Regions from separate parts of the Methylobacterium radiodurans genome, predicted to be linked through region 3. Evidence: predicted binding sites of a transcription regulator. Region 3 holds the regulator's gene; each other region holds the start of a gene.
What was found. Region 3 encodes PhoB, which activates phosphate uptake and scavenging genes when phosphate is short. Its sites were predicted from a motif close to TGTCATNNANCTGTCAT; they were not measured.
Positions count from the first base shown of each region.

Region 1 (7,625 bases), 600 kb from region 3:
GCCCCGGTGAACAATGCCTGCGGGGGCAGGAAGCTCGTGAGCAATGCCGACACGACGCTCACTCCGACGCAGGCCTTCTGCGACGGCCTCACGATCGCGGGCGGGACGGTGACGTTCTCGCCGGGCGTGTACGTCATCAAGGGGCCGCTCACCGTGAAGGACGGGGCCTCGATCAGGGGCAGCGACGTGCTGATCTACCTGGACGGCTCGGGCAGCGACATCTTCTTCCACAGCAACACCAGTTTCAACCTGAAGGCGGCGGCGACCGGCCCCTATGCGGGGATCGTGCTGTGGTCGGACAAGCGCAACACCCACGACCACGACATCTACTCGAAGTTCGGTGCCGTGGCCGAGGGGACGATCTACGCACCGAGCAGCCAGGTCGAGTTCGAGAACAACGTCGTGTGGGAGGCCTCCTGCATCCGCATCGTCGTGTCGCGCCTGGAACTCGACAACAACTCGCGCTACCAGGCCACGAAACCGGATGCGAATTGCAGCAACAATCTCTACCAGCCGGGGGGCGTGAGGCTGGTCCGCTGAGGGCGCCGGCGCGTCACGTCCTGGGCTCGGCCAGCGGCACCACGAGGTGGAAATGCGCGCCCGGCCCGTCCCGGGGCGTGGTCAGCGTGGCGCCGAGCTGGCGGCCGAGATTGGCGATCACCCGCATGCCGAGGCTGCGGGTGGCCCGCGCGATGTCGAAATCCTCCGGCAGGCCGATGCCGTCGTCGCCGACGTCGAGAACGAGCCGATCGTCCGCCAGGGTCGTGCGCACACGGATCTCGCCGCCCGCCGGGCAGGTCGCCTCCGGATAGGCGTACTTGATCGCGTTCGTCACCAGCTCGTTGACGAGGAGCCCGATCGGGATCGCCTGGTCGGCCGCGATGCGCAGGGGCGTCGCCGTGCAGACGAGGCGGTGGCGCGGCGCGCCGCTCTGCAGGTTGGCGGTCAGCGTCTCGAGAAAGGGCGCGAGGTCGATCTCGCCCGGGGTCCCCCCCTCGCCCTGCCCGTCACCCTGCCGCCAGAGCTGGTCGTGCACGCCCGCGATCGCCTCGACGCGGGTGCGCGCGTCGATGAGAGCCGCCCGCACCGCCTCGCCGTCCGGGCCGGATTCGACGCTGCGGGCCTGGAGCGCCAGCAGGCTCGCCACGATCGCGAGGCTGTTCTTGACCCGGTGGCTCATCTCCCGGGCGAGCAGGTCCTGGCGGGCGAGCGCGGCGCGCAGCAGGCCCTCCGTGCGCAGGCGCTCGATGGCGCCGCCGAGCAGGTTGGCGAAGCCCTGCATGAAGGCGATGTCGGCCTCGCCGAACATGCCGTCCCGGGTGTCGTCCACCTCCAGCACCCCGAAGGCGCCCTCGCGGTTCTCGATCAGCACGTTGACCGCCCGGCGGATGCCGTGGTCGGCCATGAGCTTGGGCGTGCGGAAGCGGGTCTCCTGGTCGAGGTGGTTCGAGATCACCGGGCGCCCGGTCTTCAGGGCGAAGCCCGCGGGCGAGGCGAGGTCGGCCCCGACCGTCGCCTTGCCGATCACCTCGGGCCCCCAGCCGACGCCGGCCCGCACCAGCAGCGTGTCCTCAGCCCGCAGGTATTCGAGCGCCTTGCAGAACTGCGCGCCCATCCCCTCGGCGCAGAGCTCGGCCGCGCGCTGGAGCAGCCGGTCGAAATCGTCGCCGCGCAGGGCCTCGACGCCGAACTCGGAGAGGATCGCCTGCTGGCGCAGGCGAAGGGAGAGATCCGCGGAGCACTGGTCCATAACGGCCGTATCTATAGCAGGACGTGCCGGACGGTGCGATGCGGGCGGCCCCGCGCAGGCCTTCACATTTCGGTCCCCCCGCGTCCCTTCGACGCTGCAGCCCCCGACTCCCCTCGCCCGTTGACCGGCCGAACAGGAGGAGGCGCGACCATGGCCGGTAACACGCAGGGACTTTCCGACAAGGCACTCTCGATCTTCGCCTTCGCGGCCTATCACCGTCTGCTCAGCGGCGAGCGCGTCTCGTCTGTGATCCGGAAGGACGGCGCGGGCCACGAGGCCGATCCGGAGGGGGTTGCCGAGCTGGAGCGCCGGGGCCTCGCCACCGCGAGCGAGACCGGGATCGACTTGAGCGAGGAGGCGCAAGCTTTTACCGAAACGCTGGTCGAGGCGATGCGGCGCACGGCGGGCGCCTGAGCGTCCCTCGCGCCCGGCAGGGCCGATCCTTCTCGATCGTGCAGCATCAACGCATTGCAGGAAGCCGGCAGCCCCGTCTGGCGGAGAGATGGGGGCGTGCGCGCCTCGCACCGGACCCATGCGGATCGCCGCCCGGATCCCGGCCCGGGAGCGCTGCGTTCGCATGTCGCAACCCGCGCTCGCGCCCGAATACTCGCCCCTCTCACGCCGTTTGGTATACCAGTATTCCACATACAGTTATTGAGCCGATGCCGCTGCCGAAACCTTGCAATCCGGCATCGCCACCCTCGGATGCCGTAAAAACCTTGGTCTAGAATGACTTGGGCGTGGATGCGCCGGCCGCCGGCCGGCGCTCGCTCCCGTGCGGGTACTGTCCAAAGCCGAATAATCCTGCGACGCGGGCGCGCACCAGAACTCCGATGTGCGCTGCTTCACCCGAGTAAATCTCAGACGAGGATTAAAGATAGACGAATAAACAGGTGTTTTGGCGCACAAACAGCTGAGAAATGCCGATCTACATTCCGCTCATCGGCGAAGATCTTCGGAGATCGACGCGATCACTGTAGCGAAAAGGATAGATCGTCATGATGAAGCGTATCGTTGTGACTGCCGCGATGGTCTCCGCTCTCGGCCTGCCCCTGGCAGCCCAGGCCGGCGAGGGTGGGGGTGGTGAGCGCATGGTGGCCGGCGGTGGCCACATGAGCAGCTTCGTCAACAACCCTTACCATGATCCCCGCTCCGTCTACTCGCAGCGCCAAGGCACCGGTCAGATCCTCGGCGCGCCGATGCTGCACGAGCCCGCCCCGGTCATCGCCCGCCGCGACGTCGTCTCGCCGGCCTGGGCCGCGGGCTGGTCCGGACGTCCGCGGCGCTGATCGCGCCGGTCCCGTCCGCGGGGGCGGGGCTCCCGTCATCCCCCTGTCAGACGGCTGCGCTCTGTCTCGCCCGGTTCCGAGATCCCGGCGAGAGAGCCCGATGTCCCCTCCCCTCACCCGCCGCCGCGTCCTCACGGGCGCCGCCGCCCTCACCCTGGCCCGCCCCGGGATCAGCCGCGCCGCCGACCGGCCCGCGCTCAGCCACGGCCTGCAATCGGGCGACGTCTCGGGCAGCGAGGCGGTGGTCTGGGCCCGGGCCGACCGGCCGTCCCGCGCGGTGATCGAGTGGGCGACGACCGAGCGCTTCACCGAGATCGGCGGCGGCGTCTTCGTCGATGCCCTGCCGGAGAGCGACCTCACGGTGAAGACGGTTCTGCAGGGCCTGCCGCCGGACCAGGACATCCATTACCGGGTGCGGCTCCAGAACCTCGCCGAGCCGACGATCCTGGGCGAGCCGCTCACCGGCCGCTTCCGCAGCGCGCCGGCTCAAGGGCGCGACGTCAGCTTCTGCTGGTCGGGCGACACCGCCGGCCAGGGCTGGGGCATCGACGAATCCCGCGGCGGCATGACGATCTACGCCGCGATGCTGCGGAACCGCCCCGACTTCTTCCTGCATTCCGGCGACACGATCTACGCCGACGGGCCGATCCAGGCCGAGGTCCGGCTCCCCGACGGTGGCCTCTGGCGCAACATCGTCACCGAGGAGAAGGCCAAGCCCGCCGAGACGCTGGCCGAGTTCCGCGGCGCCTACAAGTACAATCTCCTCGACCGCAACGTGCTCGCGATGAACCGCGAGATCCCGATCCTCGCCCAGTGGGACGACCACGAGGTCACGAACAACTGGTGGCCGGGCGAGCCGCTGACCCGGGCCGAGCACCGCCGCCGCGGCTACACGGCGGCCAACAGCCTCGTGCTCGCCGCGCGCGCCACCCGCGCCTTCCACGAGTACATGCCGATGCGCTTCGAGCCGGCCGAGCCGGGGCGCGTCTACCGCCGGGTCTCGTACGGACCCCATCTCGACGTGTTCCTGCTCGACATGCGCAGCTATCGCGGGCCCAACGGCGCCAACGACGAAACCGAGCCGAGCGCGCGCACGCAGTTCCTCGGGCCCGCGCAGCTCACTTGGCTGAAGCGGGAGCTGAAGGCCTCCCGCGCGACCTGGAAGGCGATCGCCGCCGACATGCCGCTCGGGCTGATCGTCACCTACGACACCGACCGGAGGTTCGGCTCGGAGGCGGTGGCGCAGGGCGACGGGCTTCCGCTCGGGCGGGAGCTGGAGATCGCGGACCTGCTGCGCTTCATCCGCGACCAGGACATCCGCAACACGGTCTGGTTCACCGCGGACGTGCACTACACGGCGGCGCACCACTACGACCCGAACCGGGCCCACTTCCAAGAGTTCGCGCCGTTCTGGGAGTTCGTCTCGGGCCCGCTCCACGCCGGCACCTTCGGGCCGGCCAAGCTCGACGACACGTTCGGCCCGCAGCTGCGCTTCGTGAAGGCACCGCCGGCGGGGCGCCAGAACCTCTCGCCGGCCGAGGGCTACCAGTTCTTCGGCCACGTCGCGATCGCGGGCGCCACGGGGCAGATGACCGTGACGCTGAAGGACGCGGCCGACGCGGATCTGTGGCGGACGGTGCTCGACCCGGCATGAGGCCGGGCAAGCTTCAGCGGCCCGCCCGCATCAGCTCCGGCACGCCGGAGCGCGGCAGCACGCCCTCCCGCATCACCGCGCGCCGCAGGGGCCCCACCGTCTGCATGGCGACGAGGCCGAGGCCGCGCAGGGCGTCGAGCGGCGCCAGCGCGGTGAGCAGGCTGCGGTTGAGCCCGTCCACGACCGCGGTCCGCAACGCCGCGTCCCGGCGGCGGCTCCGGGCGAAGCCGGCCAGCGCCGCGCGGGCGCCGGGATCGCGCCCGTCCGCCACGGCCGCCCGCACCGCGTCCCGCAGGGCGGCGGCGTCGCGCAGGCCCAGATTCAGCCCCTGCGCGCCGATCGGCGGGAAGACGTGGGCCGCCTCTCCGATCAGGGCGAGGCGGTGCGCCACCGGGCTCGCCACGGCGAGGCCCCGCATCGGCACCCGGCCGCGCGGCCCATCGATCCGCATCCGCCCGAGCATGCCCTTGGCCTGGGCCTCAATCGCCGCGGCGAGGGAGTCGTCGTCGAGCGCGGCGAGCGCCTCGGCCCGCGCGGTGTCCGTGACCCAGACGAGGCTGGAGCGGTGCCCGCCCGGCAGCGGCACGAGCGTGAACGGGCCGCTCCTCGTGTGGAACTCGGTCGAGACGTCGCGATGCGGCCGGTCGTGGGCCAGGATCGTGGTCAGCGCCGCCTGCGGGTAGGACCAGTCCCGCACGGCGATGCCGCTGCCCGCGCGCAGGCGCGAGCGGGCACCGTCCGCCGCCACGACGAGGCGAGCCGCGACCGCGCCGCCGTCCGCGAGCGTGAGGCGGGCCTCCGCCTCGCCGGCCGCGCAGGATTCCGCATCGCGCTCGATCAGCGCGAGGTTCGGCGTCTCGCGCGCCCGGGCGCGCAGCGACTCGACGAGGCCCGCGCTCTCGACGTTCCAGCCGAAGGCCTCGAGGCCGATCTCGGTGGCGTGGAAGCGGGCGGGCGGCGGCCGGAACAGGCTCCCCGTATCGTCCACGATCTGCAGCACGGCGAGCGGCGCGGCCTGGGGCGCGATCGCGCCCCAGGCGCCGAGCGCGTCGAGGAAGCGCACCGATCCGTCGAGGAGCGCCACGGTGCGCCCGTCCGCCACGGGGGCGTGCCTGCCGACGAGGGCGGTCGAGACGCCGGCCTGCGCCAGCACGAGCGCCGCGGCGAGCCCGGCGGCGCCCGCGCCGACGACGGCGACCTCGGTGCGGGTATCGGTCACGGGGAGGGCCTCCGGCGAAGAACGCGGTGTCTTACGCGGTGAGATAGGTTCACGCGACCGTTCCGTCGCGGGCGCCCCGATGCCGCGGCGCGCGCGCTCCCTCCCCCCTCTGCGGGGGAGGGTGGCCCCCGAAGAGGGTCGGGAGAGGGGAGCCCGATCCCAGGTATGGCCGCGACTGTCATGACGGGCACAGCCTCATCCGCTCGCCGGGTTCCCCTCTCCCGACCCGGCCTGACGGCCGGCCCACCCTCCCCCGCAGAAGGGGGAGGGAGAGCGGCGGGGCTAAGCCGCCTTCCTCGCCTTGCGGGCGATGCCGGCGAGGCTGCGCAGCACCTCGGTGGCGGTCTTCAGGCGGGCCGGGATCGTGGTGAGCTCGCGGATGAAGACCACGCTCATGTCGGGCCGCACCTTGGCGAAGGAGCCCTGCTCGGCGACCAGGGCCACCAGACCCTGCGGGTTGGCGAAGCTCCGTTCGCGGAAGTGGACCACCACGCCCTTCGGCCCGGCCTCCACCTTCTCGACGTTGGCCTCCAGGCAGAGGAGCTTGATCGTGCCGATCTTCAGGAGCTGCTCCACCTCCGGCGGCAGCGGCCCGAACCGGTCGATCAGCTCGGCCCCGAAGCTCTCCATCTCGGCGTCGTTCTCGATGGTCGCGAGCCGTCGGTAGAGGGCGAGGCGCACGCCCAGATCCTCCACGTAGGTCTCGGGGATCGTCACCGGGGCGCCGAGCGCGATGGTCGGCGACCACGCTTCCTCCGGCACGTCCTCGATGCCGGCCTTCAGGGCGGTGACGGCGTCCTCCAGCATCTGCTGGTAGAGCTCGTAGCCGACCTCCTTGATGTGGCCGGACTGCGCGTCGCCGAGGAGGTTGCCAGCGCCGCGGATGTCGAGGTCGTGGGAGGCCAGCTGGAAGCCGGCGCCGAGCGTGTCGAGGCTCTGCAGCACCTTCAGGCGCTGCTCGGCCTGGGCGGTGAGCTGGCGGTTCGCCGGCGTCGTGAACAGCGCGTAGGCGCGCGCCTTCGAGCGGCCGACGCGGCCGCGCAGCTGGTAGAGCTGCGAGAGGCCGAACATGTCGGCCCGGTGCACGATGAGCGTGTTGGCGGTCGGGATGTCGAGGCCCGATTCCACGATGGTGGTCGAGAGCAGAACGTCGAACTTGGCCTCGTAGAAGGCCGTCATCACGTCCTCCAGCTGCCCCGCCGCCATCTGGCCGTGGGCCACCGCGACCTTGATCTCGGGCATCTCGGCGTCGAGGAATTTTTTCACTTCCGCCAGATCCTCGATCCGCGGCACCACGTAGAAGGACTGGCCGCCGCGATAGCGCTCGCGCAGCAGCGCCTCGCGGATGGTCAGCGGGTCGAACGGCGTCACGAAGGTGCGCACCACCAGCCGGTCGACCGGGGGCGTGGCGATGATCGACAGCTCGCGCACCCCCGTCATGGCGAGCTGGAGCGTGCGCGGGATCGGGGTCGCCGAGAGGGTCAGCACGTGCACGTCGGCCTGGAGCGTCTTCAGCCGCTCCTTATGGGCCACGCCGAAATGCTGCTCCTCGTCCACGATGATCAGGCCGAGATCCTTGAAGGCGATATTCTTGGCGAGCACCGCATGGGTGCCGACCACGATGTCGACGGTGCCGGCCGCCAGCCCCGCCCGGGTCTGCTTCAGCTCGCCCGCCGAGACGAAGCGCGAGAGCTGGGCCACCTGGACGGGCAG
Region 1 is NZ_CP029551.1:3,797,434-3,805,058, forward strand. Features, by position in the region: gene DK427_RS26430 (TadG family pilus assembly protein) at 1-540, shown strand, start outside; gene DK427_RS17740 (sensor histidine kinase) at 554-1,750, opposite strand; gene DK427_RS17745 (hypothetical protein) at 1,901-2,164, shown strand; gene DK427_RS17750 (hypothetical protein) at 2,752-3,039, shown strand; gene DK427_RS17755 (alkaline phosphatase D family protein) at 3,140-4,693, shown strand; gene DK427_RS17760 (UbiH/UbiF family hydroxylase) at 4,707-5,912, opposite strand; gene mfd (transcription-repair coupling factor) at 6,195-7,625, opposite strand, start outside.
Region 1: a site for PhoB is predicted at 3,073-3,089, ahead of DK427_RS17755 (alkaline phosphatase D family protein). Genes of this name have one in related genera too.

Region 2 (7,625 bases), 1.9 Mb from region 3:
GCCGGATCAGCGCTTCGGCCTCGTGCGCCTTGACGGCCGTCACGCGCCCTGCCCAATCAAGGCTTGGCCGAGAGCACGGAGGCGATGCGGGTCTTGATCTGCTCGGCCAGCACCTTCGAGAGGCGGATCTCGGCGTCGCGCGCGGCACGCTGACTGGCGAAGCGCTGGATCGAGCGGTCATAGGTCGCGGTCGAGGTGGCCACGCCCTCGGTGATCACCTTGAGCCCGTCGAGGCTCTCCAGGCTGTAGCGCACGCTGCCCACGATGGTGCCGGCCTCGGCCCGGCCGGTCTGGGTCGAGACGATCGGCGTCTGGATCGTCTCGCTGCCCTGCATCTTCAGGCGATAGCGCTTCGGCGCGGGCTGGCCCGAGCCGTCGAGGTCGAAAATCAGCTCGCTGCGCAGGTAGTGGCCCAGGCGCTCCTGACCTTGCGCCATGTTGATCTCGTCCACCTGGATGGCGGCGAGCAGCGCGCCCATCGACTCGCCGGAGGCGGTCGGCCCGTAGAGCGGGCGGAAGCAGGCGGAGAGGCCGAGCACCAGCGCGCCCGCGCAGGCGAGCCGACTCGTGATCCGGAACCCCCGCCGAAATCCCTGCCCTGCCCGACGAACCATGCGCCCGCGCCCCAGCCCTATACCGATCCGCTCTTTACGCGCGCGCCAGGCGCGGCGCCATCAGCCTGAGGCACAGGCGTTACGATTTCTCTGCGGCGGGAGCGTGGTGACAATCCCCCTGCCCTACCAGCGATAGATCAGGCTGCCGATCACGGTCGCGGGCGCGCCGCGGTAGCAGAAGCCGGCCTGGCAGTTCGTGTAGTCCCGATCGAAGATGTTGAAGCCGTTCAGCTGAGCGCGGAAGCCCTTGTACTTCGGATCGAGCGCCGCGAAGTCGTAGGCGACAAGGGCGTCGAACAGCGTCACGGTCGGATTGCGGACGGTGTTCTCGTCGTTCGCGAAGCTCGTGCCAGCGTAGCGCACGCCGCCGCCAACGGTGAGGCCGGACAGCGGCGAGGAGGGCGGGAACAGGTAGGTGGCGAAGGCCTTGAAGCTGTCGCCCGGGATGCCCGACAGCGCGTTGCCGTCGATCGGCAGATTCGGCACCACCAGCGAGGTCTGGCGCAGGAACCGGAAATCCAGGTGCGTGTAGGCCAGGGTCAGGTTCGTGCCGGGCGCGAGGTTGGCGACGAGTTCCGCCTCGAAGCCCTTTGAGCGGACCGCGCCGGTGGCGACCTGGTTGGCGGCGTTGGTCGGGTCCGTGCGCAGGATCGAGGATTGCACGATGTCGAAGCCCGCGAAGGCCGCGGTGATGTTGGTGTTCGGGACCGCGTACTTCACGCCCGCCTCGATCTGGTCGCCGGTGGCCGCCCGGAAGGGGCGGCCCTGACCGTCTACGCCGACCTGCGGGGTGAAGGTGGTGGCGTAGCTGGCATAAGGCACGAGGCCGGGCGCGAGGATGTAGTTCAGGCCGACCCGCCCCGTGAAGGCCGCATCGTTCTGCGTCGTCGCAGCACCGAGCGCACCCGGCGTGCCGGTCCGCGTGCTCTGGGAAACGAAGTCCTGCCGGCCGGTCAAGGTCAGCACGAATCGGTCGAACTTCGCCTGCTCCTGTAGGTAGATGCCGACCTGATCCAGGGTCTGGAACGAGGCCGCGGTCAGGGCCGGCTTCGGGATGAAGGTGCGGTAGCGGAAGTTCGAGAAGTCGGTGACGCCCGTCAGATCGAGATCGGGGACGTTGAAGTTGAAACCGGACCGGCGGGTGTAGTCGTAGCGCTGATAATCGATACCGCCCAGGATCGTGTGCGCGACCGGTCCGGTGATGGCATGGCCCTCGAACTGGTTGTCGAGCGTGACCGCGTGCAGGTCCTCGATGAACAGACCGGCGTAGCGCTGCGCTGACAGGCCGGTAATGCCGGTGATCTCCGTGTAGGGGAAATCGCCGTTGACGCCGTAGTAGCGAAAATTCTGGCGGAAGATCAGGTCTGGCGAGAACTTGTGCTCGAATGCGTAGCCGACCCGGTACTGCTGCGTGGTGAAGGCGTTGAAACCCGGGTCGCCCTGGTAGAGCCGCGAGACCACGAAACCCGGGAAGTTGACGAAGGCCGCTGTGCCGGGTGCCTGCGTGCGCTGGAACTCGGTCAGCAGCGTGAAGGTGGTGTCGGCGCTGGGCTTCCAGGTGAAGGAGGGCGCGATGTAGGCCCGGTCGTCGGTCGCACCCGGCAGGAAGGTGTCGGACTGGCGCACGAGACCGGTCAGCCGGTAGGCCATCGTGCCGTCGGAGCCTTCGATCGGACCGCCGAGGTCGAAATTACCCTGGTAGCGGTCGTAGTTTCCGCCTTGGAACCAGACCTCCCCGAACCGGGTGAAGACCGGCCGCTTCGTCGTCACGTCGACGATGCCGCCGGGCGAGCCGAGGCCGTAGAGACCGGAGGCGGGGCCGCGCAGGATGGTCAGCGCTTCCGTGCCGTAGGGCTCGATGCGGGGCACGGCGAGGCCGACGCCGGGCTGGCGCAGCCCGTCGCGGTAGATGCCGTTGTAGGTCACTTGGAAGCCGCGGATATAGAACGCGTCGAAGCGCGGATCGAACCCGAACACGTCCGTCGAGGTTCCGGGCGCGTAGGCGAGCGCCTCGTTGACGGACTGCACGTTGCGGTCGTTCAGCTGCTCCCGGGTGACGACGCTGACCGATTGCGGCGTCTCGATCAGCGGCGTGTTCGTCTTGGTCGCCGTCGGGCTGACTTTCGCGGTGTAGCCCACGACGCCGCTCGGACCGCCGCCCCCGCCGCTGGTGGCGGCGCTGTCGGCACCCGGGCCGAGGGGCCCCGCCTCGACGATGTCCCCGCCACCCGGTCCCGGCTCCACCCGTTGGGCGGGCTGCGGCGGCGCCGGCCTGCGCGGGCCAGCAGCCCGAGCCTTCGGCTTCGCGGCCTCTACCGAGATCTGGTTGAGCTGGATGCTCTGCTGGGCTGCCGCCGGCCCGGTGACGAGCAGCGAGGCGAGAGCCGCGAGACGGGCGGGCTGGGACATAAAACCTCGGGCGGGAAACGTCACGGTTACCCGAGGTTTAGCGGTCAAGCTTGCGTGATCAACCCGAAAACGTGATTGAAATCACACACTTGGAACGGTTCAAAAGTCTGCCGTACGCTCAGAACTGAAGAGCGGGCGCGGCGAGCACGTCGTTCTCGCGGGTGCAGATCGCCTCCGCCGGAGCGGGTCCCTTGCCGTCGAGCGCCTTGGCGAGCTCGGCCCGGGCCTTGTCCATGTCGGCACGGAAATCGGCGCTGCCCATCAGCGCGGCGAAGATCGCCGCACCGTTGGTGCGGCCGGCCGCGACGTCGGTGAGCCAGTGCACGCCGCACACGATCCGGCTCTCGCCGTAGACGCGCCCGCGGGCGAGGATCGCGCTAGTCTTCTCGGGGACCAGGGCCGCCATCATCAGTGCGTAGGACCAGCCCTGCGTGGCGTGCCCGGACGGATAGCTGAAGCTGTCGGTGAGCTGCTGGGTCCGCTGCACGCAGATCGGCGCGTCGTTACCGACGAAGGGCCTGAGGCGCCGGTAGTGCAGCTTGGGCGCCTTGGTGCCGCGGGCGATGTCGAGCCGGGCGCGCTCGAACAGGTTGATCACCGCGGGCACGCGCGCCGCGTCGATCTTGGTGCCGAGCACGCAGGCGTAGGTGTCGAGGATGGCCGAGGCGCCCTCCGCCACGTCGCTCGCGGCCAGATCCCAGCGCGGGCTCCCCTTGAGGCCGCGCGTCGTGTTGAAGGCCGCCCGGTCGGCGTTCTCCAGGGGCGAGTGGCTCGCCGGCGGCGGCGACAGGATCTTCACCGTGTCCGGAGCTGCGGCCTCGCTGAGGTAGGGCTTTGCCGCGGGCTTGCCCGGCTTCAGCGTGTCCACGCCGACCGAGGGGGCGGATTGTGGGCCCGGCGCGGCGGTCTCGGGTGGCATGGCCGGCTTCGGGGGCTCCGCGCGGGCCGGAAGAGAGGCCAGGAGCGAGGCCGTCGAGAGAGCGAGGGCCAGGCGTGCCGGCCCGGTGCGGAAGGCAGAGAGACGGAGCATCGGGTTCAGCGGCGTCACGATCCTGAGATTTTTAGAATCATACGAGGGGTTTCACGACGCGCCTATGGCAGCCGACAGGGCTCAAGCAACTTCGGCGGCATTCATGATACAAAACCGACCGGATCTTGCGTTTCTGCCAAGCGCGACTCTCAGCCCAGGGCGCGGATCGCTGCGGCTACGGCCTCCGGATGCTCCTCGTGCGCGCTCAGGGCGCCCGGAACCTGGACGGCGCGCACGCGGTCGCTGGCGGCCAGCGCGTCCATCTCGGCGCCCGAGCGGCGCGGGGCGCGCTCGGGCCGAAGCATCTGAACGGGCGAGAGTCCGTCCCGAAACAGGGCGAGGAAATCCTCCCGGGTGCCGACCGGATCGAGGCCCCCCGTGACGAAGGCCGCCGTACCGAAGCGCCCGTTGCGCTGGCGCGTGACGGCATGCTTCGCCCGCACCAGGGCCGGCGTGACGCGCTCCGGATCGGCGTAGACGTGGGCGCGCATCATCCGGGCGATGATCGGCGGGCTGATGTTGAGGCGGTAGAGCGCGTCGCCGAGGAGCGGCGCCTCGACGGCGCGGCGGATCCGGCCGAAGAGCGGCTCACGCCCGGGCATGGCGGTCGGCAGCGGGCCGCGCCAAGTGGGCGCGACGAGCGCAAGCCGGCCGAACAGGCCGGGATGGCGGGCGGCGGCCGCGACGAGGTAGCCCGCCGCGTGGCCCGCCCCGATCCCGAGCGCGTAGGGGCCGGGCAGGGCGGTGACGAGCGCGTCGAGGAAGGCGTGCAGCGTGTCCGGGTTCAGCGGCATGCGCGGGCGCGGGCGCGCGCCGAAGCCCGGCCAGTCCGGGACGAGGCAGCTGTGGTCGCCCGCGAGCGCCTCGGCGAGGCCGTGCATCTCGGCTCGGGCCGAGATGGTGGAGAGCGCCGGCAGCAGCAGCGCCGCCGGCCCGTCGCCCAGGACGTCGACCGGGGTGGGGCAGGGGCGCCCCGAGACCGTGAGGTCGAGGTGGCGGGTCTCCTGCCGCACGGGGTCAGTCGCGCAGGAGGTCGTTGATGCTGGTCTTGGCGCGGGTCTGCGCGTCCACCCGCTTCACGATCACCGCGCAGTAGAGCGCGGGGCCGGGCGAGCCGTCGGGGAGCGGCTTGCCGGGGAGCGCGCCCGGAACGACCACGGAGTAGGCCGGCACCCGGCCGCGGAAGACCTCGCCGGTCTCGCGGTCAATGATCTTGGTGGAGGCGCCGATGAAGACGCCCATGGAGAGCACCGCGCCCCGCTCGACCACGACGCCCTCGACCACCTCGGAGCGCGCGCCGATGAAGCAATCGTCCTCGATCACCACGGGGCCGGCCTGGAGCGGCTCCAGCACGCCGCCGATGCCGACGCCGCCGGACAGATGCACGTTCTTGCCGATCTGCGCGCAGGAGCCGACCGTCGCCCAGGTGTCGACCATGGTGCCCGAGCCGACATGCGCGCCGAGATTGACGAAGGACGGCATCAGGATGACGCCCGGCGCGATGTAGGCCGAGCGGCGCACCACGGCGCCCGGCACCACGCGGAAGCCCGCATCGCGAAACCGGTTCTCGCCCCAGCCCTCGAACTTCGAGGGCACCTTGTCCCAGGCCGGCGCGCCCGCGGCGCCCGCGGGCACCGCGACCATCTCGTTGAGGCGGAAGGACAGCAGCACCGCCTTCTTCAGCCACTGGTTGACCTGCCAGCCCTCGCCGGTCTTCTCGGCGACCCGGGCCTTGCCGGCGTCGAGCAGGTTCAGGGCCTCGTCCACCGCCTCGCGCACCGGGCCGCGGGTGCCGGTGTCGATGGAGGCGCGCTCCTCCCAGGCGTTCTCGATCGTGCGCGCGAGATCGGCGTGGGCTTCCGTGCGGGCTTGGGCCTCGGACATGGGTCTTCCGGTCGGTTGCTGGCGTGAATCGCGCCCGTGCTTACAGAGCCGGCCCTGGCCTGTCACCTTCGGTGGACGGGGGAGGGGCGGGAAGCGGGGAGGGCGCTCAGCCGGCCGCTAGCAGGCCGCGCACCCGCTCCAGGCCCTGCGAGAGCCCGGCCAGATCCTCGGCCAGCGCGTCGTGGATCGCGGCGGCCGCGTCCGGAAACTCCTCCAGCACACGCCGCATCAGGGCCGGGGTGATGCGCAGCACCGATGTCGGCTCGGCCGCGCGCGCATCGCCCGGCCGCTCGCCGCGCACGAACAGGGCCATCTGCCCGATCAGGGCGGCGCGGCCGGCCTCGACCGGCGCGGCGCCCGCCGCCTGCGGCACCAGCACGACTCTTCCCGAGACGACGACGAAGCCCCCGTCGGTGGCCTCGCCGCGCCGGAACAGGATCTCGTCCGGAGCGAGGTCGCGCCGCTCGGCCGCGAAGGAGAGGAGCCGCAGGGCGTCGCGCCCGAAGAAACGGAGGAGGGGGGCGGCGGCGAGAACCGCGATGTCGTCGTCGATCGCCAAAGCCCCGGGTCTCCGGCCTCTCACATGAGGACGGGTTCTAGCCGAACCGAGCCCTGCGCGCACGACGCACGGGCACGAAAAATGTCAGGGCAGCAGCTTGTAGCCGCCGGCCTCGGTCACGAGGATCGCGGCGGTCGCGGGGTTCGGCTCGATCTTCTGGCGCAGGCGGTAGATGTGGGTTTCCAGGGTGTGCGTGGTGACGTGGGCGTTGTAGCCCCAGACCTCGGCGAGCAGCGTGTCGCGTCCCACCACCTCGCGGCCGGCCCGGTAGAGGAAGCGCAGGATCGCGGTCTCCTTCTCGGTGAGCTTCAGCTTCGAGCCGCGCTCGCCGACCAGCAGCTTGGCGCCCGGCCGAAAGGTGTAGGGGCCGATCTGGAAGACGGCGTCCTCGGAAGCCTCGTGGCTGCGCAGGTGCGCCCGGATGCGGGCGAGCAGGATGCCGAACTTGAAGGGCTTGGTGACGTAGTCGTTGGCGCCGGCCTCCAGGCCCTCGACCGTGTCCTCCTCCGAATCCTGGCCCGTCAGCATCACGACGGGACCGCGATAGCCGTTGCGGCGCATCTGGCGCACGGCCTCACGCCCGTCCATGTCGGGCAGGCCGACATCCATCACCGCGAGATCGATCCGGTGCTCGGCGACGGCCTCGACCGCGGCGGCCGCGCCCGCGACGGCCACGACCGTGAACTCATCGTAGGCGTCGAACTGCTCGGTCAGAGTCTCCCGCAGGATCGCGTCGTCGTCGCAGATCAGGAGGCGGTAGGCGTTCATCCGTCCAACTCTCAAAGGCCCGCTCGATGAAGGCCGGGCCGAGGAGCGGCGCGCACGGCCCCTGGAAGCGGGAACCGGGCTCGCCCATACGAACCCCCTGGCTCCGGAACCGCGGGTCCGGGCATAGGCACCAGCATAATGCGCAGCTCGCGGTTGTGAATTGGCTTGCGCACAATTCTTCATACTGTCTGTCCGCGCCGGCCTCAAGGGCCGCCTCCGCCTGGTCCGAGACGAGGTTCCGCCCATGAAACCGACCCGCCCGGCACGCGCGCCGACCGTGTCAACGACCCTGAGGACGCTGCGGGTGCGGGCCGGGTCCGGGGACCGGCGGCGTGGCCAGATCCTGGTGCCCGGCGGTGCG
Region 2 is NZ_CP029551.1:802,566-810,190, reverse strand. Features, by position in the region: gene holA (DNA polymerase III subunit delta) at 1-43, opposite strand, end outside; gene lptE (LPS assembly lipoprotein LptE) at 57-614, opposite strand; gene DK427_RS03605 (TonB-dependent siderophore receptor) at 738-3,023, opposite strand; gene DK427_RS03600 (acid phosphatase) at 3,142-4,053, opposite strand; gene DK427_RS03595 (alpha/beta fold hydrolase) at 4,203-5,066, opposite strand; gene dapD (2,3,4,5-tetrahydropyridine-2,6-dicarboxylate N-succinyltransferase) at 5,071-5,937, opposite strand; gene DK427_RS03585 (cyclic nucleotide-binding domain-containing protein) at 6,044-6,496, opposite strand; gene DK427_RS03580 (response regulator transcription factor) at 6,581-7,264, opposite strand; gene DK427_RS03575 (L,D-transpeptidase family protein) at 7,509-7,625, shown strand, end outside.
Region 2: a site for PhoB is predicted at 4,107-4,123, ahead of DK427_RS03600 (acid phosphatase). Genes of this name have one in related genera too.

Region 3 (7,625 bases):
GCGCCGCCCGCCGGCACGGTCCCGCCGAAGCGCGCCAGCCGCGTGCGCGCCTCGCGCCGCACCGCCGACCGCAGCTTGCGCATCGCCTGCACCCTCGCGACCCTGCTCGGCGCGATCGTGCTCGGCTCGATCCTGCTCATGCTGATCGTCGAGGGCCTGAAGGGCCTCTCGCCGACGCTGCTGACCCAGCCGACACCGGGCCCCGGCAGCGAGGGCGGCGGCATCGCCAACGCGATCCTCGGCAGCCTCGTGATGACCTTCATCGGCATCCTGATCGCGACGCCGATCGGCGTGATGGCCGGGACCTACCTCGCCGAGTACGGCCGCGGCTCGAAGCTCGCGGACGTGATCCGCTTCCTCAACGACATCCTGCTCTCGGCGCCCTCGATCCTGATCGGCCTGTTCGTCTACACCCTGATGGTGCGGCCGATGGGGACCTATTCGGGCTGGGCCGGCGCGGTGGCGCTCGCCATCATCGCCACGCCCGTCATCGTGCGCACCACCGAGGACATGATGCGCCTCGTGCCGGGCACGCTCCGCGAGGCGGGCGCGGCGCTCGGCGCGCCCGCCTCGATCGTCATCCGCAGTGTGACCTGGCGGGCGGCGTCCGCCGGCATCGTCACCGGCATCATCCTGGCGCTCGCCCGCATCGCCGGCGAGACCGCGCCGCTCCTCTTCACCGCGCTCAACAACAACAGCTGGTTCAACGCCAACCTGATGGGCGGCGTCGCGAACCTGCCGGTGATGATCTACCAGTTCGCGCTCTCGCCCTATCCCAACTGGCAGCAGCTCGCCTGGGCCGGCGCGCTCCTCATCACCGTGACCATCCTGGCCCTGTCGGTGATCGCCCGCGTGGTGATCAAGCCGCAGCGCGCCCGCTGAGACGCCGAGTTCGAAGGACCGATCCCATGAGCAACGCCGCAGCGATCGCCGCCGAAGAGTCCGTGACCCAGCCCGCCGCCCGCGCCAAGGCCGATGCGGGGGCACCCGTCCGGATCGCCGTGAAGGACCTGAACTTCTACTACGGCCAGTTCCACGGCCTGAAGAACATCAACCTGAACTTCCACGACCGGCAGGTGACCGCGCTGATCGGCCCCTCGGGCTGCGGCAAGTCCACGCTGCTGCGCACCTTCAACCGGATCTACAGCCTCTATCCGGAGCAGCGCGCGGAAGGGCAGATCCTGCTCGACGGCGAGAACATCCTCGACCCGAGGATCGACCTGAACGAGCTGCGCTCGCGCGTCGGCATGGTGTTCCAAAAGCCGACGCCCTTCCCGATGTCGATCTACGACAACGTCGCCTTCGGCATGCGCCTCTACGAGAAGCTGCCGAAGTCCGAACTCGATGCCCGGGTCGAGTCGGCGCTCCGCAAGGCCGCGCTCTGGGACGAGGTGAAGGACAAGCTCAAGCAGTCCGGCATGGGCCTGTCCGGCGGCCAGCAGCAGCGCCTCTGCATCGCCCGCACGGTGGCCCAGCGCCCGGAAGTCATCCTGTTCGACGAGCCGACCTCGGCCCTCGACCCGATCTCGACGGGCCGCATCGAGGAGCTGATCGAGCAGCTGCGCGACGAGTTCACCATCGCCATCGTCACGCACAACATGCAGCAGGCGGCCCGCATCTCGCAGTTCACCGCCTTCATGTACCTCGGCGAGCTCGTCGAGTTCGGCCAGACCAACCGCATCTTCATGAACCCGGAGAAGCGGCAGACGCAGGACTACATCACCGGCCGCTTCGGCTGAGCCTCGGCCTGCCTCACGCCCGATCTCCCGTCCCGAGGACACCGCCATGCCCGGTCACATCGTCAGCTCCTACGACGCCGATCTGGAGAACCTGCGCCGCTCGATCTCCGAGATGGGCGGCATCGCCGAGAAGATGGTGACCGAGGCGACCGACGCGCTCGTGCGCCGCGACGCGACGCTCGCGCAGGCCGTGATCGCGGCCGACAAGCGGCTCGACACGCTCCAGCACGAGATCGAGGAGCGCTCGGTCCTCCTCATCGCCAAGCGCCAGCCGCTGGCCATCGACCTGCGCGAGACGATCTCGGCGATCCGCGTCTCGGGCGACCTGGAGCGGATCGGGGATCTGGCCAAGAACGTCGCCAAGCGCGTGGTGGCGATCAGCGACCAGGCGGTCGGCCAGAAGATCATCCTGGGCGTGCAGCACATGAGCGACCTCGCGGAAGGCCAGCTCAAGGACGTGCTCGACGCCTACGGCAGCCGCGACGTGAAGGCCGCGCAGGACGTCTGGGAGCGCGACGGCGAGATCGACGCGCTCTACAACTCGCTGTTCCGCGAGCTCCTGACCTACATGATGGAAGATCCGCGCAACATCTCGTTCTGCACGCACCTGCTGTTCTGCGCCAAGAACGTCGAGCGCATCGGCGACCACACCACCAACATCGCCGAGACGATCCAGTACCTCGCCACCGGCGAGACGCCGACCGGCGACCGGCCGAAGAACGACGCCTCGAACTACGCCACCGTCACGCCCGGACAGGGCTGAGTATCCAGAGTCCCCGCATGCGCACGCGTATCCTGATCGTCGAGGACGAGGAGGCGCTGACCACGCTCCTGCGCTACAACCTCGAGGCCGAGGGTTTCGAGGTCGATGCGGCGGCGCGCGGCGACGAGGCCGAGCTGAAGCTCGCCGAGCAGCAGCCCGACCTGATCCTGCTCGACTGGATGCTGCCCGGCCTCTCGGGGATCGAGCTGTGCCGCCGGGTCCGGGCGCGGCGCGAGACCGAGCGCCTGCCGATCATCATGCTGACCGCCCGGGGCGAGGAGGGCGACCGCATCCGCGGCCTCGGCACGGGCGCGGACGACTACATCGTCAAGCCGTTCTCGGTGCCGGAGCTGCTCGCCCGGGTGCGCGCGCTCCTGCGCCGGGCCAAGCCCGCCCACGTCGCCGACCTCCTGGCGGCGGGCGACATCGAGCTCGACCGGGTGAGCCACCGCATCCGCCGCAGCGGGCACGAGATCCATCTCGGACCCACCGAGTTCAAGCTGCTCGAGTTCCTGATGCAGAGCCCCGGTCGGGTCTTCTCGCGGGAGCAGCTCCTCGACGGGGTCTGGGGCCACGACGTCTACATCGACGAGCGCACGGTCGACGTGCATGTCGGCCGCCTGCGCAAGGCCCTCAACCGCCCGCGCCAGCCCGACCCGATCCGCACCGTGCGGGGTTCGGGTTACGCCTTCGACGAGACGTTTTCCGCTGAGGCGTGAGGGCGTTCCGGTAGATCCTCTTCATCCACCCGCGGCTCTCCCTCTCCCCGCGCGCGGGGAGACGCCTGTCTGCACCCTGTCGTGCAGACAGGAAGCGGAGGCGAAGCCGCAGCGGCGGTGAGGGGGCTTAAACGGAAGAGGCTGTGCCTGAGCCGCCCCCTCACCATCGGGTCGATCCCTCCGGGATCGATGCGCCGCCTCGCTTCGACGACGACAGGGTCGCCGAAGCCCTCTCCCCGCACGGCGGGGAGAGGGATGCGCGGGATCCAGACGGATGACCGACCGGTGTATGAACGCCCCTCAGCCCCTCCCTGATACGCCCTCCGCCGCGCTTCGCTCGGGTCCGACCCGTTCCAGCCAGCCGAGCACGCCGCCCTCGGTCAGGATCTGCGGCAGCACGTGCGGCTCGGCCCGGCCGGTGTAGAGCAGGTAGAGCGGCACGCCGCTGCGGCCGTGCCGCTCCAGCAGGCGGGTGATCTCGGGGTTCTGGTTGGTCCAGTCGCCCTTGAGGTAGGCCACACCCCGCGCACGCATCGCGGCGCGGACCGCCCCGGTCGAGAGCGCGATGCGCTCGTTGACCTGGCAGGTGATGCACCACGCCGCCGTCATGTTCACGAAGACCGGCCGTCCTTCGGCGAGCAGCGCGTCGAGGCGGCCCTGCGAGAAGGGCTCGACGCCCTCCGCCCGCATCTCGGCGGCCGCGGTGGCGCGGTCCTGCCCGAGCGTCAGGCCGATCGCCGCGGCGCCGATCACCGCCAGCACGGCGAGGCCGCGGGCGGCGCGGGCCGGGAGCGCCGCACTGTCGCGCCCGCGCTCCCAGGCCCAGGCCGCGAAGCCCACGAGGACGAGGCCGAACAGGGCCGCGAGCAGGCCCTGCGGCCCGACCTGCTGGGCCAGCACCCAGACGAGCCAGGCCACGGTGGCGTAGACCGGGAAGGCGAGCGCCTGCTTCAGCACGTCCATCCAGGCGCCCGGCCGCGGCATCAGGCGGAGCGCGGCCGGCCAAAGGGTGAGTAGGAGGAAGGGCAGGGCGAGGCCGAGCCCGAGGCTCGCGAAGACGAGGAGCGCGGCAGGCGCCGACTGGGTCAGCGCGAAGCCGACCGCCGTGCCCATGAAGGGCGCGGTGCAGGGCGTCGCCACCACGGTCGCCAGCACGCCGGTGAAGAACGAGCCCTCGAGCCCCGCGCGCCGGGTCAGGCGATCGCCGATCCCGGCGACGCGGCCGCCGAGATGCACCGCCCCCGACAGGCTGAGGCCCATCGCCAGGAGCAGGTAGGCCAGCGCCGCCACGAAGACCGGCGATTGGAGTTGGAAGCCCCAGCCGAGCCCGGCGCCCCCGCCCTTCAGGACGATCAGCAGGCCGGCGAGCAGGAGGAAGCTCGCCAGGACTCCCGCCGTGTAGGCGAGCCCGTGCAGACGCACGCGCTCGGGCCGCTCGCCCGCGTGCTTCACCAGCCCCAGCACCTTGATCGAGAGGACCGGGAAGACGCAGGGCATCAGGTTGAGGACGAGGCCGCCGAGGAAGGCCAGCAGCGCGGCGGCCAGCAGCGTCGGCGCCTCGTCGCCGGAGACGGTCGGCGTCGCCGGTGCGGCACCCGCGGGGATCTGGCTCGGCGCGGGCGGGGGCGCCTCCTCGCCGATCGCCAACGCGCGGCGCACCGGGCCGCTGCCCGTATCCTGCTCGATCGTCAGCACGCCCGGCAGCGTCGCGGGGGCGGGCTCGGCCGGGTTGGCGCGGGTGAGGGTGATATGGATGCCGCTCGCATCGACCGCGAGCGCCTGCTCGGCGGCGTTGTCGAGCGCGGTCTCCGAGTAGGGGAAGAAGGCCGCCTTGCCGACGGTCTCGGGGCGCAGGCCCGCCGCGTCGAGGTTCAGCACGAGGCTATCGCCCTCGCGCGACAGCCGCGCCGGCCAGGGGGAGGGGACCGGCAGGGCCTCGCGGGCGCGGGCGAAGAGGTCGCGGGCTCCAGGATCGGGCACGGCCTCGCGCGCCACCGACAGCGTCAGGGCGAGGTCGGCGGCGCCCGGCACGCACTCGGTCTCGCAGACGAGGTAGCTGAGCTTGGCGGCGAGCCGCACCGGGCTCGCCGGGTCGAGGCTCGGCGGCGGAGTCACGGGGACGAGCAGCACCGCCTCGCCCTCGTAGCCGTAGTTCATCAGCGTCGCGACCGGGATGCGCTCCGGCGCCGGCCAGCGGATCGGCCCGGCCGAGAAGCCCGCGGGCAGGGTCCAGATCACCTCCGGCGGCAGGCCGGAATCGCCGGGATTGCGCCAGTAGACGTGCCAGCCGGGCTTCATCGCCATGCGGACGGCGAGCCAGAAGGTCTCGCCCGCCCGCACGCCCGCGGGCTCGGCCACGAGGCTCGCTCGGACGAGGTCCTTGGGCGCCTTCAGCCCCTGGGCGAGGGTGGACGACGAGACCAGGAGGACGAGGAGGGCGAGGAGCCGGATCATGCGCTGGTCTCTAGCATGAGCGGCGCGCCCGCGGGCGTCCCCGCGTCGTCGCGGTCAGGCGGCGGGCGCCTCGGAGGTCCCCTCAGAGGGAGCCAGCGGCGCCGTCGCCCGGTCGAGCCAGGCGCGGGCCTCCGCGTCGAGGTACGGGGACAGGGTCTCGCGGACGCGCGCGTGGTAGGCGTCGATCCAGGCGACCTCGGCGGCGTCGAGGAGATCCGCGTCGATCAGGCGCCGGTCGTAGGGGGCCAGCGTCAGCGTCTCGAAGCCGAGCATCGGCCGCTCGCCGCCCGCGATCTCGCGCGGCTCCACGAGGACGAGGTTCTCGATCCGGATGCCATAGGCGCCGGCCCGGTAATAGCCCGGCTCGTTCGAGAGGATCATGCCGGCCTCCAGCGCCACGGTGCCGGTCTTGGCGATGCGCTGCGGACCCTCGTGCACCGAGAGGAAGCTGCCGACGCCGTGACCGGTGCCGTGGTCGAAATCGAGCCCGGCCTGCCAGAGCGGGAGGCGGGCGAATGCATCGATCTGCGCGCCGGTCGTGCCCTTCGGGAAAACCGCGCGGCTGATCGCGACGTGGCCCTTGAGCACGCGGGTGAAGCGATCGCGCATCTCAGGCGTCGGTTCGCCCACCGCCACCGTGCGGGTGATGTCGGTGGTGCCGTCCGGGTACTGCGCGCCCGAATCGATCAGGAACAGCTCGCCCGGATTCACGGCCCGGTCGGTCGCCCGCGTCACGCGGTAGTGAACGATCGCGCCGTTCGGGCCGGAGCCCGAGATGGTCGGGAAGGAGACGTCGCGCAGATCCCCTCCGGCCGCGCGAAACGCCTCCAGCGCCTCGACGGCGGCGATCTCGGTGAGGCCGCCCGCCGCCGCCCGCGCGTCGAGCCAGGCGAGGAAGCGCACCACGCTCGCCCCATCGCGGCGGTGGGCGGCGCGGGCGCCCGCGATCTCGGTCGGGTTCTTCACCGCCTTCATGGCGGTGACCGGATCGCGCCCGACATCGGCCGTGCCGCCCGCGGCCTCGATGCGGCTGCGCAATGCCGCGGCGGCCGTTGCCGCGTCGAGGCGCACCCGAACCGAGCCGAGGCCCGCCAGCGCGTCCTCGAAGGCCGCGCGCGGCTCGATCTCGGCGAGCGGCGTCAGGGCCTCGCGCAGGGCGGGATCGATCCGCGGTGAGGTCAGGAACAGGCGAGCCGCGCCCTCCCGCGGCACGATCGCGTAGCCGAGCGCGAGCGGCGTGTGGCCGACATCCGCACCGCGCAGGTTGAAGGTCCAGGCGAGGTTGTGAGGGTCCGAGATCACGAGGACGTCGCAGCGCGCGCCCTCCAGCTCGGTCCGGATGCGGGCGAGCTTGGTCGCCGTCTGCTCGCCCGCCTGGGCGATCGGGTGCGGCACCACGGGACCGGCCGGCGGCTTCGGCCGGCCGGCCCAGGCGAGGTCGACCGGGTTCTGGGCCAAGGCCTTCAGGCTGGCGCCGGCCCGCTCGGCGGCGCGCTCCAGGCGGGCGACGCCGTCCGGCGTGTGCAGCCAGGGATCGTAGCCCAGCACGGCGCCGGATGTCAGATTCCGGCCGATCCAGGCCTCGACGCTGTGCTCGGCGAGCGGCACCACGGTGACGGTGGCGGGATCGACCTGCTCGGGCGCCTGCAGGGTGTAGCGGCCGTCGACCACGAGGCCGACCTGGTCGGCGAGCACGACGGCCGTTCCGGCCGAGCCGGTGAAGCCGGTGAGCCAGGCGAGCCGCTCGGCATTGGCCGGCACGTACTCGGACTGGTGCTCGTCGGCGCGGGGCACCACGAACCCGTCCACGCCCGCCTCGCGCAGGGCGGCGCGGAGCGCGGCGACCCGTTCGGGGCCCTTTCGGTGGCTCGGATCGTCGAAGGTCTGGAAACGGCGGCGCTCGCTCATGCGCCCAGTATGGCCGCCGGGGCCAGGGCCGCAACAGCCCGG
Region 3 is NZ_CP029551.1:4,394,210-4,401,834, reverse strand. Features, by position in the region: gene pstA (phosphate ABC transporter permease PstA) at 1-882, shown strand, start outside; gene pstB (phosphate ABC transporter ATP-binding protein PstB) at 909-1,739, shown strand; gene phoU (phosphate signaling complex protein PhoU) at 1,786-2,502, shown strand; gene phoB (phosphate regulon transcriptional regulator PhoB) at 2,520-3,221, shown strand; gene DK427_RS20615 (protein-disulfide reductase DsbD domain-containing protein) at 3,522-5,675, opposite strand; gene DK427_RS20610 (aminopeptidase P family protein) at 5,730-7,583, opposite strand.

Region 4 (7,625 bases), 1.7 Mb from region 3:
GCTTCGCGCTCGAGGCCCTGCGCAAGCGGCTCATCGTGCGGCGCGTGGAGACCTCGCTGATCTTCCAGCTCTCCGCGATCTACCCGGAACCGCGCCGGGCCGCCGAGATCGCCAACGCCGTGGCGGCCGCCTATTTCGACGTCGCGGCCGGCGACCGGCTCGCCGCGGTCCGGCGCGCCAACGAGACCCTGCTGAGCCAGCTCAACGACCTGCGCGGGCAGCTCGACCGGGCCGACCTCGCGGTGGAGCGCTACCGGGCCGACAAGGGGCTGATCGGCTCGGGCGAGTCCGGCCTGCTGGTCTCGCAGCAATTGCGCGACCTCTATGGACAGATCACCACGGCGGAGGCGGAGCTCGCGCGGCTGTCGGGCCGGCGCGAGAAGGCCAGGGCCTGGGCGGCGGCCGACGGGCCGCCCGCGACGCCGGAGGCGGGCGCCTCCGCGGTGATGATCTCGCTGCGCGCGCAGCACGCCCAGAGCACCCAGGAGATCGCCCAGCTCTCGCGCAGCCTCGGCCAGAACCATCCCCAGATGCTCGCGCTCGCGGCCCAGCGTGCCGCGACCGTGCGGCTGATCGCGTCCGAGGCCGACCGCATCCGCCGCACCATCGACGAGGACGTGCGCCGCGGCGAGGAGGGTTTGAGGCTCCTGCGCCGCCGCGCCGAGGCGCTGGTCACCTCGCAGACCAGCAGCAACGAGGAGGGGATCCGCCTGCGCCAGCTGGAGAGCGAGGCCGAGGCGATCCGGCGCACCTACAACCTCGTGCTCGGCCGCAGCAAGGACCTCGAGCAACAGGAGGTGATCAACCCGAACAACTCGCAGATCGTCTCCCGGGCCGTGCCCCCGCTGAAGCCCTCCGACACGCCGATGCCGATCGTGGCGGCGGCCGGCGCCCTGCTGGGTGCTGTGCTCGGCCTCGCGGCTGCCTACCTGTTCGACCGCTGGCGCGGGACCTTCGCGACCGCCGCCTCCCTCGCGGCCTCCGGCGTTCCGGTCTGGGCGCGGCTGCCCCGCGCGGGCCGCGCCGACGCCGATCAGGCGCTCGTCGCCGCGGCCCGCGAGCTGCGCGACCGCCTCGCCGCCTGGCCCGGCGCCACCATCACGGTGGCCTCGGAAGGGCTCGGCGCGGAGCGGCTGCGCACGGCCCACGTCCTCACCGAGCTGCTGATCCGGCTCGGCGAGCCGGCGATCCTCGTGCCGGGCACCCTGCGCCCGCAGCGCGCCCTCACCGAGCCGGGGGCCGGCCGCGCCGCGCCGCGCCGCGCCGTCTCCCGGCACTCCCCCGCCGCGCGCACCGAGCTGGTGGTGACGGAGCGGGACCTCACCGACGGCGAGAGCTGGCTCGCGATCCCCGAGACCTCGGACGCGATCGTCCTCGTGGTCGCCCCGGGACGGACCACGCGCGCCCGGCTGGCCCGGCTGATCGAGATTCTGGACGGGCCCGGCGGCTTCCGGCATGGCGGCCTCATCGGTCTCGTCGCGGTCCAGCCGTCGCGGCCGGTGCGCCGCGCGGTGCCGCGGGGCGCTGCCGTGGCCGTGAGGCCGGCGTGATCGCCGCGGACGGCCGCGCGCCCTACCAGTCCCGCGCGGCCCACTGCGCGCTGATGGGCGCGCTCCTGTTCAATGCCGGGCTCTGCTTCCTCAACACGATGGGCCTGGCGGTGACCGGCGGCACGGTCGCGGGCGCCGAGGCCTGCATCGTGATGCTCGCCCTCGCCTTCGCGCTCGACGGGCGCGCCGGGCCCTGGCTGGTGCTCGCGATCCTGGCCGCCTACGCGATCCTGATCCTCGTGCTGAGGGGCTCGACCGACCCGAAGATGATCCGCGACCTCTTGATCCCGGTCGCCTTCTACAATCTCGGCCTGCGCGCGCCCGACATCCGCGACGCCGACCGCGCGGCCCTGGCGGCGGGCCTCGTCGTGGTGGCGATGGGGCTGTTCGAGTACGCGGCGCTGCCGGTCTACGAGCAGATGTTCAACATCGTGCGCTACTACATCGCCCGCGGCAGCATGTCGGCCGCGGAGATGAACGGCCTCACCGGATCGCTCTTCGCGAGCGGCGTGCGGCCGGACGCGCGCACGATCCTGCCCTTCCTGGGGCCGCACCGGGTCTCCTCGGTCTTCCTCGAACCGGTCTCGGCGGGCAATTTCGGCGCGATCCTGTTCGCCTGGGGGCTCTACCGGCCGGGGATGCGGGGGCGCGGCTGGCTCTTCGCCTGCGCGGCGCTCACCATCATCCTGGCGGATGCGCGCTTCGGCGCCGTCGTCTGCGTGGCGATCGCCGCCGCGCTGCTGGCGGCCCACCGGCTGCCGCGCCTGCTCTGGTTCGCGCTGCCCTGCACGATCCTGTTGGCGCTCGCGGTCTGCGGCTTCGAGAACACGGCGTCGGACCGGAGCAACAACTTCGTCGGGCGCCTGCTGGTGGCGGCCGAGATCATCACCTCCCTGCCCGTCGAGGGCGTGCTCGGCACGAGCGCCGAGAAGGTCTTCGTCTCGGATGCGGGCTACGCCTACGTGCTGCTCCAGATCGGGCTCGTCGGTGGGCTGGCGGCGTGGCTGCTCTTCGTGCTGATGCCGGCCGGCAGCGCGGATGCGTGGCGGCTGCGCTGCGCCGGCGCCACCTATATCTGCCTGCTCCTCGTGATCAGCGACTCGCCCTTCTCGATCAAGACCGGGGCCCTGCTCTGGTTCATGCTGGGCGCGGCCGACGGCGCCGGTCGGGGCCTCGCCGCAGAGGCAGCGCCGAGGTCGGACCCCTACGCGCGGGGACCCTACGTGGGCGCCCTCGCGCGGTCCGGCCCTCTCGGGATCTCCCCGTAGCTGGACGGGATCCGCTCTACTCGCCTTGCCAGTCGTGGGCCGCCACCAGGGTCTCGACGGGCGCGGGCTCCGGCCGGCGCCAGGCCGCCGGCTGGTCGGCGGAGCCGGTGCCCAGCGGGCACTGGACCATCACGCTGTCGCTCCAGCGACCGTATTTGTAGCCGACGCCGGCGAGGTAGCCGACCCGGGCAAAGCCGCAGGCCTCGTGCAGGCGCAACGAGGCCTCGTTCTTCGCGTCGATGTAGCCGATGATCTGCCGGTAGCCGCCCGCCGCACAGGCCTCGATCAGCGCCGGCAGCAGGCGCCGGCCGATCCCGGCGTGCAGGTGGTCCGGGTGGACGTAGATCGAGTGCTTCAGCGTGAAGCGGTAGGCCGGCCGCTTGCGGAACGGCACCGCGTAGGCGTAGCCCGCTACCTGCCCGTCGCGCTCGGCCACGAGATGGGGCAGGCGCTTCTTGCGCATGGTCTTGCGGCGGCGCTTCAGGTCGTCGGGCAGCAGGCGCTCCTCCTCGAAATCGCCCGTGTCGCCGACGCCCCGGCGGATGTGGTGCTCGTAGATCGCGATCATCGCCGACACGTCCGAGTCCGAGGACGGGCGGATGACGATGCCCGGATGGGTTGCGACCGGGGCGTCGGCCTCCATCAGCGGCCCTCGCGCAGCACGTAGGTGTAGAAGCGGATCCGCCCGTCCGGCTCGTGCTGGCGGTAGACCCCCTGGATCTCGGCCTCGAAGCCCGGGAACAGGTTGGAGGCCGCCTCGAACATCTTGAAATAGTCGAGCATGGGCTTGGCGCGCTCATCGATCCGCTCGCCCGGCAGCACCGTGCCGATCCCGGGCGGGTAGACCAGAAGCAAGGTGGTGGCCACACGCCCCTCGGCCTCGGCGATCGGCACGAAGTCGACGTGGTTGCGGGTGAGCATCTGGGCCGCGTCCTTCGGGGCCATCACCATCTCGGGCAGGTGCTCGGGCGCGAACTGCTTGCGCTGGAGGGCGGAGGTGTTCGCCTCCCGGTGGAACGCGTGGTAGTCGGCGCAGAGGTCGCGCAGGCGCACCCCGGCGTAGCGGGCGGGCCGGCGCCGGACGAATTCCGGCATGGCTTCCTCGAGCGGCGCGTTGTCGTCGTGCAGGCGCTTGAAGGCGACGAGTCCCGAGATCAGCGTGCCGGCCTTGGACGATTCGACCCCCGGCGTCAGCAGGAAGAGCAGCGAGTTCAGGTCGTTCTTCTCCGGCACGATCCGGTTCTCGCGCAGGTACTGCGCCACGATCGGGGCCGGCACGCCGTGGTCGGCGTAGGCGCCCGTCTGCCGGTCGAAGCCCGGGGTGAGCACGGTGAGCTTGTTCGGGTCGGTGATGGCGTAGCCCGGCGCCACATGGGTGAAGCCGTGCCAGCGCGCGCCGGGCGTCAGCTCCCAGTGGCGCGGGTTGGAGGCCAGCTCGTCCGTCGGCACGCTCTCCCAGGGCACCTCGGCCCCGTCGGCGGTCTTCGTCACGTCCGGCACGAAGGGGTCGAAGAACCAGCGCTTCAGGGGATCGCGCTCGTTCTCCTCGAACTCCTTGCGAATGGCGCGGGCTTTTTTCCGCCACTCGATCCCGAGTCGGATCGTGTCGTCCCAGAGGATCATGCCGGAGCGCCCCTTCATCATCTGGGCGCCGACGTCGAGCGAGGCGAACAGGGGATAGAACGGCGAGGTCGAGGCGTGAACCAGGAAGCTCTCGTTGAGCCGCCGATGCTCGACGCGCCGGGTCTGCCCGCGGATATGTCCGTCCTTCGTGTGGATCTGCGAGGCCTGGCTGAAGCTCGCGAGCTGCTTGTGGGTCGATTGCGTGGCGATGATGCCAGGCGCGGTCTCGTCGAGCCCGGTCAACCCCATGGCGAAGCGGCGCTGGAAGAGCGGGTGGAACTTCATGAAGCCCGCCCAGGCCTCGTCGAACAGGATGTAGTCGCAGAGGTGGCCGATCCGCTCCAGGATCTCCTGCGCGTCGTAGATCGTGCCGTCGTAGGTGCACTGCTCGATTACCGCGACGCGGAACGGGCGTTCCTTGCGCCACGCGTCGCGGTCCTTCACCAGCGGGTTGTTCCGGATCTTCTCGCGGATGCGCGTCTCGTCGAGCGCCTCGTGGTAGATCGGCCCGATCAGCCCGTACGCATTCCGGTCCGTCTCCAGGAAGATCGGGATGCCGCCGCCGAGGAAGAGCGCCCCGTGATGGGCCGCCTTGTGGTTGTTGCGGTCGAACAGCACGAGGTCGCCCTCGGCCACCAGCGAGGACAGCACGATCTTGTTCGAGGCCGAGGTGCCGTTGAGGACGAAGTAGGTCTTCTCCGCGCCGAAGATCTGGGCGGCCTCCTTCTGGGCCTTCAGGGCCGGACCCTCGTGGGTAAGGAGGTCGCCGAGATCGAGCACCGAATTGTCGAGGTCGTCGCGAAAGATCGCCTCGCCCAGATGCTCGACGAAGATGCGGCCGATCGGCGAGCGGTTGTAGAAGATGCCGCCGTTGTGGCCCGGGCAGGTCCAGAGCTGGTTGCCCTTCTCGGCGTAGTCGACCAGCGCGCCGAAGAACGGCGTCTTCAGGGTCTCGGCGTACTGGGTCACGCGGCTGACGAGGCCGCGGGCGATGAATTCCGGCGTCTCTTCGGCCAGGAAGATGTAGCCGTCGATGAAGTCCAGGAGCTCTACGGGTATGTCTTCGAGCCGCTTGCGCCGGACCATGATGACGATCGGCATCTCCAGGCCGCGCTTGCGCATCATGTCGATGAGGGCGGCGGCCTTGCCGTCGAGGCCGCGCTTGCCCCAGTCCACCACGAGGCAGCCGACCGCGGCGTCGGTCTGCACGGCGATGGCCGCGTCCTCGACGCGGCGGGCCCGCACCACCTCGAAGCCGCGCTGCTCGACCGCCGCCACGATCTGATCGACCCGCGCGCCCTCCAGATCGCCCGGATCGAAGGTCGGCGTGCACATCAGCACGGTGAAGCGGCGGTGGAAGTCCATGGGCGGGCTCCTGTCGGTCGGCGTCGGCGGGGAGATAGGGCCCCGCCCGGACTCGGCAGGCTTTCGGGCGCGGAGATGACAGCGGGATGACAGGCCGCGCGCCGCAAGTCTCCGTTGACCATCCGGCGCATCGGTCCCGCGCGCCGCAACGCTTTGGTCAGGCCCCGAGGACGAAGGTCCGCAAGGGACAGGGCGGGGCACGGCGATGATGCGGGTGGTGACGGACGGCGAGGCGGGGACCGGGACGGTCCAGTTCTCGGAACTGCTCGGCGCGCTGAGCCACGCCCTCGACCTGACCGAGGGGCAGCCCGCAGGGCACTGCGTGCGGGCGACCTGGATCGGCTTCCAGATCGGCCGGCAGATGGGCCTGCCGGAGCTGCAGCTCTGGGAACTCTACCACACGGTGATGCTGAAGGACCTCGGCTGCTCCAGCAACGCCGCACGCATCTGCGAGCTGTACCTGTCGGACGACCTCAGCTTCAAGCGCGACTTCAAGACGGTGAGCGACAGCCTGCCGAAGGTGCTGGGCTTCGTCTTCTCGCATACGGGCCTGAAGGCGGGCCTCGCCGAGCGCTTCCGGGCAGTGCTCAACATCCTGCAGAACGGCGGCGCGATCGTCGACGACCTGATCCAGACCCGCTGCCAGCGCGGTGCCGAGATCGCCCGGGCCCTGCGCTTCCCGCCCGCCGTCTGCGGCGCCATCCACGCCCTCGACGAGCACTGGAACGGCGGCGGCCGGCCCGACCGGCTCGCCGGGCCCGCCATCCCGCTCTACGCCCGGGTGGCGCTCCTCGCCCAGGTGGTCGACGTGTTCCACACCGCGGCCGGCCGCGCGGCGGCCGTCGCCGAGGTGCGGGCACGCGCCGGCACGTGGTTCGACCCGCAGGTGGTGGCCTGTTTCGAGGCGGCCGCCGCCGAGCCGGGCTTCTGGGAGACGCTGGCCTCCCCGGACGTGGAGGCGGCCGTCTTCGCGCTGGCGCCGCGCAGCCCGATCGCGGTGGACGAGGATTATCTCGACGACATCGCCCGCGCCTTCGCGCAGATCATCGACGCCAAGAGTCCCTTCACCTCGGGCCATTCGGAGCGGGTCGCGGTCTATGCCGACCTGGTGGCGGCCGAACTCGGCTACGCCCCCGAGCGGCGGCGCTGGCTGCGCCGCGCCGCCCTGCTGCACGACATCGGCAAGCTCGGCGTCTCGAACGCGATCCTCGACAAGAACGGCAAGCTCGACGACGCGGAATGGCAGGACATGCGCAACCACGCGGTCCTGTCCGAGACCATCCTGGCGCGGGTGTCGGCCTTCCACGAGATCGCGCTGATCGGCGGCGGCCATCACGAGCGACTCGACGGCAAGGGCTATCCGCGAGGTCTCAAGGGCGAGGAGATCGCGCCTGAGACCCGCATCGTCTCGGTGGCCGACGTGTTCGACGCGCTCACCGCCGACCGGCCCTACCGCAAGGCAATGCCGGTGGAGAAGGCTCTCGCCATCATGCGAAGCGATGTCGGCACCGCCTTCGACCCGGACTGCTTCGCCGCGCTGGAGCGGGCGATCGCCGGCCTGGAGGCGGGATTGCCGCAGATGCGGGCGGCGGCGTGAGCCGCATCGCTTCCCCTCGGCTACGGAGGGGAAGAACGGTTCGGGCCCGAATCCGCCTCAGGTCACCACGCTCGGCTCGCTCCGGCCGGTGATCTCGGCGATCTGCGCGATCGCGCGGGCGGCCTCGACAACCGGGGCGAGCACCGTCGCCGGGTCGGCATCGTGCGTGTCGCGGTCGTAGCGCTCGATATAGACCCGCAGCGTCGCCCCGGCGGTGCCGGT
Region 4 is NZ_CP029551.1:597,042-604,666, reverse strand. Features, by position in the region: gene DK427_RS02630 (GumC family protein) at 1-1,550, shown strand, start outside; gene DK427_RS02625 (UDP-phosphate alpha N-acetylglucosaminyltransferase) at 1,547-2,818, shown strand; gene DK427_RS02620 (GNAT family N-acetyltransferase) at 2,835-3,461, opposite strand; gene DK427_RS02615 (Orn/Lys/Arg family decarboxylase) at 3,461-5,806, opposite strand; gene DK427_RS02610 (HD-GYP domain-containing protein) at 6,015-7,403, shown strand; gene DK427_RS02605 (alpha-D-glucose phosphate-specific phosphoglucomutase) at 7,461-7,625, opposite strand, start outside.
Region 4: a site for PhoB is predicted at 5,882-5,898, ahead of DK427_RS02615 (Orn/Lys/Arg family decarboxylase). Genes of this name have one in related genera too.